Regions from separate parts of the Enterobacter roggenkampii genome, predicted to be linked through region 1. Evidence: predicted binding sites of a transcription regulator. Region 1 holds the regulator's gene; the other holds the start of a gene.
The links. Region 1 encodes PurR, which represses purine synthesis genes. Its sites were predicted from a motif close to CANGCAAACGTTTGCNTG; they were not measured.
Positions count from the first base shown of each region.

Region 1 (4,419 bases):
ATGCGCGACACGCATCACGCGCATCTGCAGCGGTGGCACCACCGCGAACGTTGCAGCCCCCCAGACGACCATTGCGATCGCGGCACCAAACTCGTTGCGCGCCAGCCACGGAATGGCGATCATGATAACAATCAGCAGGGTTAAGAAGCCCTTCAGCGTTCCGCTCACGGAACGGTCGGCAAATTTCCCGCCGAGATAGTTGCCAATCGAGAAGCCCACGCCAATCAGCACCAGCATCGCGGTAACGAAGAGAGGCGTTGCGTGGGTGATATCGTGCAACACCGGTGAAATATAGGTGTAGAGGGTAAACATCGCCCCTGCCCCCAGCACGGTGGTCAGCAGCGCGGAGAGCACCTGCGGGCGCATCAGCACCGCCAGCTCCTTACGCACTTCCGGACGTTCTCCGGCGCTGCCCTTTGGCAGGGAGAAGAACAAGGCCACCATCGCGACCACGCCCAGTCCGGCCGTCGCCAGGAAGGACATCCGCCAGCCAATGACCTCGCCCAGCCAGGTTGCCGCAGGAACGCCGCCGATGTTAGCGATGGTCAGGCCCATAAACATGGTGGCTACGGCGCTGGCCTGCTTGTGTTTCGGCACCACGCTTGCCGCCACAACCGACCCCAGCCCAAAGAACGCGCCGTGGTTAAGGCTGGTCAGAATACGCGAAAGCATCAACGTGGTGTAGTCCGGCGAAATGGCCGAAAGCACGTTGCCGAGGGTGAAAATCGCCATCAGGAAAATCAGCGCATTGCGGCGCGCGCGGTGTGAAAGAAGAAGCGTCATCAGCGGCGCCCCCACCATCACGCCAATGGCGTAGGCGCTGATTAACATGCCGGCCGCAGGGATCGAGACGTCCACGCCGCGGGCGATAACGGGCAGTAACCCCATCGGGGAAAATTCAGTGGTGCCAATCCCAAAAGCGCCAATCGCCAGGGCCAGCAGGGGAAAATTGATTTTCATGCGTCAACTCCGGATGCCGTGTCATGTGGTGACACAGAACAAAGAAGCGGAAAGCATGACATCAATCACAAAAAATGAGAAGTTAACAAAATGGCAAAAGATTTTTGCCTTAGGAGTAACAATCGGGGGAGCGGGAGGGAGAAGGCTCTCCCTCCGCGTAAATCAGTGCAGCGCGGCCGTCAGACCCGCCGCGACAATCAGAGCCAGCACAACCACGGTGGTGAACAGCGAAAACTTCAGATCGGAACTCATCAATTTTTCTCCTTTTAATCCCCCCACGAAAAGTGAGCCTGCTCATTTTTGCATAATTTACGTCAAAAATCTTCCTGGATTTAGGCTGATAAACACTTTACCTCTTCCCCTTTTCATCAAGATAGGACAAAATTCCACGCTAAATTTATTAGCGTACCGGCCATTGACCCCCTCCTGACGTCCCGTGTCGTTTTCCCGGCGTGCCGCAATTCAAGATTGCGTGATAAGGGTGAGAGAAGGCAAACGTTTACCTTCAAGTTTTTCAGGAGTTTAGGATATGGTCTGGAGTGACATTTAATGGCAACAATTAAAGACGTAGCAAAACGCGCAAACGTTTCCACTACAACCGTATCACATGTAATTAACAAAACCCGCTTCGTGGCGGAAGAGACGCGCAACGCCGTCTGGGCAGCGATCAAAGAGCTGCACTATTCGCCAAGTGCGGTTGCGCGCAGCCTCAAGGTTAATCACACCAAATCCATTGGATTGCTGGCGACCAGCAGTGAAGCGGCCTATTTTGCCGAGATCATTGAAGCGGTAGAGAAGAACTGCTTCCAGAAAGGCTATACCCTGATTCTGGGCAACGCGTGGAACAGCATAGAAAAACAGCGCGCCTACCTGTCGATGATGGCGCAAAAGCGCGTCGATGGCCTGCTGGTCATGTGTTCCGAGTACCCGGAATCCGTGCTGTCGATGCTGGAAGAGTATCGCCATATCCCCATGGTGGTCATGGACTGGGGTGAAGCGCGCGCGGACTTCACCGACTCCGTCATCGACAACGCCTTCGAAGGCGGTTACATGGCGGGTCGTTACCTGATCGAACGCGGTCACCGCGAGATTGGCGTGATCCCCGGTCCTCTGGAGCGTAACACCGGCGCGGGCCGTCTGGCCGGTTTTATGAAAGCGATGGAAGAAGCGCTCATCACCGTGCCGGAAAACTGGATCGTGCAGGGCGACTTTGAGCCGGAATCAGGCTACCGCGCGATGCAGCAGATCGTTTCCCAGCAGCACCGCCCGACCGCCGTTTTCTGCGGCGGTGACATCATGGCCATGGGCGCACTCTGCGCCGCCGATGAGCTGGGTCTGCGCGTACCGCAGGATATTTCCGTGATCGGGTATGACAACGTGCGTAACGCGCGCTTCTTCACCCCGGCGCTGACAACCATTCACCAGCCAAAAGATTCGCTGGGCGAAACGGCCTTCAATATGCTGTTGGACAGGATCGTCAACAAGCGCGAAGAGTCGCAGTCCATTGAAGTTCACCCGCGCCTGATTGAACGCCGTTCCGTTGCGGACGGTCCGTTCCGCGACTACCGTCGTTAATCCCTTTACGGGGCCAGCTACGCTGGCTCCCGTAACCATTCCCGGTTTAGGGTTTCGCTGTCTCCCAGATAATCCAGCAGCCAGGCCATGGCGGGCGAGACATCATTTTGTTGCCAGGTCAGGCAGCAGGCCGCGTCCGGGAACGGATTCTCCAGCGTCAGTTCAACCCATTCTCCGGTATCGATGCGCGGACGCGCAAAATGAGCGGGCACCATCGCGACGCACAGCCCGGCGCTGAGGCACGTCGCCGATGATTCCCAGTCAGGAGCCACCACCCGCCGCTGGTTATCCAGAAGCCAGGTGATACGCTTGGGCAATGAACGCGACGTATCCTCCAGCACCAGAGACGGCCAGTTGCGCAGCGTATCGTCGCTCAGCGGACCTTCCATCGCTGCCAGAGGATGATCGCTGGCCACCACGCATTTCCAGCTCAGCATCCCCATGTCGCGAAAGGCGTAACGTCCCCCGACCGGGATCGCCTGCGTCGCGCCAATCGCCATCTCCGCCCTGCCGTCCGCCAGCGCATCCCAGACGCCGTTGAACACCTCCTGCGAGACCCGTAGCTCGACGTCAGAGAAATGACGATAGAAATCCACGATCATTTGTCGGGTGCGTTCCGGCTTCACGATGTTATCTACCGCGATGGCGAGATGCCCCCGCCAGCCGTTGGCGATCTGCTGACACTGTTCGCGGGTGATCTGCATTTTTTTGATAACAGAACGCCCTTCTTTCAAAAACCATGCACCGGCGGGCGTTAATTCCACGTCGCGATGCCGCCGTTCAAACAGCGGAACCGCCAGCCACTCCTCAAGCTGACGCACCGTGTAGCTGATGGCCGAAGGGACGCGGTGCAACTCCTGCGCTGCACCGCTAAAGCTGCCGTTACGCGCAACAGCATCGACCACTTCAAGAGAATAATCTGACCACATTTTCTGCCTGCAAAAAATTTGAATGCACCCGCCAAATATTAGCGTTTCACAAGCCGCTTTGCACTCCCTACACTCTGCGCCAACGTATACCTGCCTCCTCAGGAGAATAAAAGAATGCAACCCAGGAAAGGATTTTTAGTCTGGCTCGGCGGCTTAAGCGTGCTGGGCTTTTTGGCCACCGACATGTACCTGCCCGCGTTTGCCGCAATGCAGGAAGACCTGCAAACCCCTGCGGCGGCCATCAGCGCCAGCCTGAGCCTGTTCCTTGCCGGTTTTGCTTTCGCACAGCTGCTCTGGGGACCGCTCTCAGATCGCTTCGGCCGTAAACCGGTGCTGCTGCTGGGTCTGGCCATTTTTGCCGTGGGCTGCCTGGGGATGCTGTGGGTGCGCGATGCTACCTGGCTGCTGGTGCTGCGCTTCGTTCAGGCCGTGGGCGTCTGTGCTGCGGCGGTGACCTGGCAGGCGCTGGTGACCGACTACTATCCGGCTAACCGCACAAACCGTATTTTCGCCACCATTATGCCGCTGGTGGGTCTTTCCCCTGCCCTGGCTCCGCTGCTGGGCAGCTGGATCCTCGCGCACTTTGACTGGCAGGCCATTTTTGCCACGCTGTTTGCCATCACGCTGGTGCTGATGCTGCCGGTGTTTGCCCTTAAGCCCGCGCATAAAAAAGAGGCGCATGCCGACGCGACGCCGATTACCTTCACCTCCCTGCTGAGCGCCAAAGCGTATCGCGGGAATGTCCTGATTTATGCCGCCTGTTCGGCCAGCTTCTTCGCGTGGCTCACCGGCTCGCCGTTTATTCTGCACGATATGGGCTACAGCCCGGCGGCCATCGGGCTGAGCTATGTTCCGCAGACCATCGCGTTCCTGGTGGGCGGGTACGGCTGCCGCGCGGCGCTGCAAAAATGGGAAGGTCAGCAGATGCTGCCTTGGCTGCTGGTGCTCTATGCGC
Region 1 covers NZ_CP017184.1:1,925,563-1,929,981, reverse strand. Annotated here, with positions in the region: gene BFV67_RS09040 (MFS transporter) at 1-960, opposite strand, end outside; gene cydH (cytochrome bd-I oxidase subunit CydH) at 1,123-1,212, opposite strand; gene purR (HTH-type transcriptional repressor PurR) at 1,510-2,535, shown strand; gene punR (DNA-binding transcriptional activator PunR) at 2,553-3,464, opposite strand; gene punC (purine nucleoside transporter PunC) at 3,579-4,419, shown strand, end outside.

Region 2 (4,419 bases), 2.3 Mb from region 1:
AGCTGAGAAGTGGAGAAGAAGACCGGGCGGATAGCGTCGAAATCGCGCTCTTCAACCATGCGTTGCATGAGTACAGAGCCGACCATACCGCGCCAGCCGATAAAACCAACGTTTTTCATAGCATTTTTTTCCTGCTGAGGGTGTGTGCTGATTGTGCAAGCCAGTATTGAACTGGGATATGCTTCACCTTACAAAATGCTGCCAAAGTCGCAAGCGAAATTAATCGATGATTGCCCGGCAATCAGAAATACAGCTAATTATCATAATAACCTTAGAGAAATTCAGGGATAATTTACATGAGTGAAATCATTTCCGCCGCGGTTTTATTGATCCTGATAATGGATCCCCTGGGTAACCTGCCGATCTTCATGTCGGTGCTGAAGCACACCGAGCCGAAGCGCCGCCGGGCGATCATGATCCGCGAGCTGCTCATCGCCCTGCTGGTGATGTTTATCTTCCTGTTTGCGGGTGAAAAAATCCTCGCCTTCCTGAACCTGCGCGCTGAAACCGTGTCGATTTCCGGCGGGATTATTCTGTTCCTGATTGCGATTAAGATGATTTTCCCGAGCGCGGAAGGCAGCAGCAGCGGCCTGCCTGCGGGTGAAGAGCCGTTTATTGTGCCGCTGGCGATCCCGCTCGTCGCGGGGCCGACCATTCTGGCGACGCTGATGCTGCTGTCGCACCAGTATCCGAATCAGATGAGCCATCTGGTCATTGCCCTGCTGATTGCCTGGGGCGGGACGTTTATCATCCTGCTGCAGTCGTCCCTGTTCCTGCGCCTGCTGGGCGAAAAAGGGGTAAACGCGCTGGAGCGCCTGATGGGGCTGATTCTGGTCATGATGGCAACGCAGATGTTCCTGGATGGGATCAGGGCGTGGATGAAGGGATGACGTTCTCCCTCTCCCTGTGGGAGAGGGCATCAGGCCGCAGAGGCCGTATTCTTGCCGGGTGGCGGCTTCGCCTTACCCGGCCTACAACGGCTCTAGTCCCGTAGGTCGGGTAAGCGTTAGCGCCACCCGACTTTTTTCACAGTGGCAAGATGCCTTCATTTGTACGCAACCAGCGCGGTGCTTTCAACATACCGCTATACAGCTCAACTAAGCCTTGCAACAAATCTCCAGCCACTCTTTCATCACTCTCTGAAAGTGAACGAGCCAACAGCAACTGCGTTAATAGCGGGCAATAGCTTCCCAACTGATCAACTTCCGGTTCGAAGGCAGGGACGTCCAGAGGCAGGTCATCTACCGTTAAACTCGCTTTTAAATATTCAGGAACAGGTTCAAGCATGGGTGCGGCCTGATACCCTCAACCTCCCCCCAAATAAGTCAGGGCTACCCCTTACGAATCAAATACCGGTACGGCAGCGTTTCCGTCTGCTGCGCCACCAGTTCATGCTCCATAAAGGTACAAAAACCGGGAATGTCGCGCGTGGTGGCAGGGTCGTCGGCAACGATCAGCAGCGTTTCACCGGTCTGCATGTTGCGCACGGTTTTACGTACCATCATTACCGGTTCCGGGCAGCGAAGGCCCTGGGCATCAAGAGTGTGGTCTGGGCTGGAAAACAGGTCGGTCATGATCTTCTCGGTCAGGTAAAAACGGCTGTAGTTTACGCCCCGTTGCGGTCAATGCAAACCAGGTTAACGATTGCGTAAAAACTAACCATTGCAATGTCCCGCCAAAGCAGTATCATGCTGCGGTTTTTATTGGGTTCCCTCACCCCAACGTATAAAAAGGTCACAATATGACGCAGTTTTCTGAATCACAGCGCGTAAAAGCGTTGTTCTGGCTTTCGCTTTTCCATTTGCTGGTGATCACCTCCAGCAACTATCTGGTGCAGCTCCCTATCTCCATCTTTGGTTTTCATACCACCTGGGGCGCATTCAGCTTTCCGTTTATTTTCCTCGCCACCGATCTGACCGTGCGTATTTTTGGCGCACCGCTGGCTCGCCGCATTATTTTTGCGGTCATGCTCCCGGCGCTGTTCATCTCGTACGGGGTTTCGTCCCTGTTTTATATGGGAAGCTGGCAGGGCTTTGAGGCGTTAACCCACTTTAACCTGTTTGTCGCCCGTATCGCCGCAGCAAGCTTTATGGCCTACGCGCTGGGGCAGATTCTGGACGTGCACGTGTTTAATCGCCTGCGTCAGAATCATCGCTGGTGGATGGCACCCACCGCCTCCACGCTGTTCGGTAACGTGAGCGATACGCTGGCCTTCTTCTTCATCGCCTTCTGGCGTAGCCCGGATGCGTTCATGGCCGAACACTGGATGGAAATCGCGCTGGTGGACTACTGCTTCAAGGTGCTCATCAGCATTGTATTCTTCCTGCCCATGTACGGCGTGCTGCTGAATATGCTGCTGAAAAGGCTGGCAGATAAATCTGAAATCACGGCATTGCAGGCTGGTTAAGGGTTCGCTTGATCAGTTGTGATAAGATGAGCGAATGAGCCGTTATGGCCGTTTATCGAAAGGAAGAAGTCAATGCGCAATCTGGTTAAATATGTCGGGATTGGCCTGCTGGTTGTGGGTCTTGCAGCCTGTGATAACAGCGACACGAAAACGCCTGCTCAGGGCGCATCCGCAGAAAGCAATGCGACCGGCCAGCCGGTGAATCTGATGGATGGCAAACTCAGCTTCTCTCTGCCAGCCGATATGACTGACCAGAGCGGCAAGCTGGGCACTCAGGCGAATAACATGCACGTTTACTCCGACGCAACCGGGCAGAAAGCGGTCATTGTGATTGTGGGCGACGACACCAGCGAAGATCTGGCGGTCCTGTCCAAACGTCTGGAAGATCAGCAGCGCGGCCGCGACCCGCAGCTGCAGGTCGTGACCAATAAATCCATCGAGCTGAAAGGCCATAAGCTGCAGCAGCTGGACAGCATCATCTCTGCGAAGGGCCAGACCGCGTACTCCTCTGTCGTGCTGGGCAAGGTCGATAACAAACTCCTGACCCTGCAGATCACCCTGCCAGCGGAAGATCAGCAGAAAGCGCAGACGGCTGCTGAAAACATCATTAACACCATCGTAATCCAGTAACGTTTCACGATGATGACGTGGCCTCCGGTGCCTGCACCGGGGGCCATTTTTTTAGCCGCCACGTCAGCAGCAATGCCATCATGACCAGACCCGCCGCGGCAAGATAGATCACCGGTACCCCCGCCCAGGCCATTACCAGCCCTGCCAGCGGCCCGGTAATGCCCAACGACATATCCATAAACACCGTATAGGTCGCCAGCGCCGCCCCCTGGTTCTGCTGCGGCACCGCTTTCACCGCGACCACGCCCAGCGCCGGGAAGACCAGTGAAAAACCGGCTCCCGCGAGAAATACGCCCATTTTCGCCATCCAGGGCGCGCTGGCTACGCCGGTCAACAGCAGCCCGACAATCTCTACCGCAAAGCAGATCGTCGCCACGTTCAGCCCGCCCAGACGGTTGATGCCGTTAGGGAAAAGCAGGCGCGCCCCAACAAACGCACAGCTAAACAGGGTTAACGCAAAGGCCGCGCCGTCCCAGCCTTTGGCGTCATAGAACAGGGTAATGAAGGTGGCGATGACCCCGAAGCCGGTGGTCGCCAGCGCCAGCGCCATCCCGTATGGCCAGACCCGCCCGAGCACCGCCCGGAACGGCAGCGGCTTGCCCTTGCTGGCCTTCACTTTCGGGCGCGGCAGCGCAAACAGAATCGCCACAAGCGCGACCGCCATAATGGTGAGCGACAGTCCATACAGCCCGCCAAACGCATAGCAGGCCACGCCGAGCGGCGCACCGAGCGCCATCGCGCCGTAGGTGACAATCCCGTTCCAGGAGATCACCCGACCAATGTGTGGCGTCCCGACAACCCCCACGCCCCAGAGCGTCGAGCCGGTTCCCGCCAGGCTTTGCCCAATGCCGAGGATGACGCGGCCCAGGCAGAGCAGCGCCAGGCTGACCAGCGGCCAGTGGCTGGCTGAGGCAGCCAGCAGGTAGCTCAGGCCACTGAGGAAGCAGCCGCACAATCCCACCACCACGATGCTTTTTGGACCGAACGTGTCCGCGTATCGCCCGGCATGCGGGCGGCTCAGGAGCGTGGCGAAATACTGCAGGCTAATCACCAGCCCCGCCCAGAAGGCACTGAAGCCCATCACGTCATGGACATAGCCCGGCAGAACCGCCAGCGGCAGGCCGATGGTGAGATAGCTGGCAAAGTTAAAAATCACAACGGAAACGATGCGCAGATTGAGGCGCAGTCCGCTCAGTGCCGGTTCAGCGGCAGGTTCGGGCATGGGGTTCTACCTGGATTTTTTACAACAGTGTTTCACTATTACCACGCCCCAATAAGAAAATCAGCAGCGACTTTCAGATTAACGGTGCCAGACGAAGCGAGGCCCGGGCACTACACTTACCGGGTCATCACATTAAGGAACGCGCATGATCGCTAACCCG
Region 2 covers NZ_CP017184.1:4,391,027-4,395,445, forward strand. Annotated here, with positions in the region: gene asd (aspartate-semialdehyde dehydrogenase) at 1-119, opposite strand, end outside; gene yhgN (NAAT family transporter YhgN) at 297-890, shown strand; gene BFV67_RS20645 (hypothetical protein) at 1,027-1,287, opposite strand; gene tusA (sulfurtransferase TusA) at 1,332-1,574, opposite strand; gene BFV67_RS20655 (7-cyano-7-deazaguanine/7-aminomethyl-7-deazaguanine transporter) at 1,742-2,407, shown strand; gene BFV67_RS20660 (DcrB family lipoprotein) at 2,480-3,037, shown strand; gene BFV67_RS20665 (MFS transporter) at 3,042-4,259, opposite strand; gene BFV67_RS20670 (AI-2E family transporter) at 4,405-4,419, shown strand, end outside.
Region 2: tusA (sulfurtransferase TusA) is a predicted target of PurR. The motif match lies at 1,634-1,651, and genes of this name have one in related genera.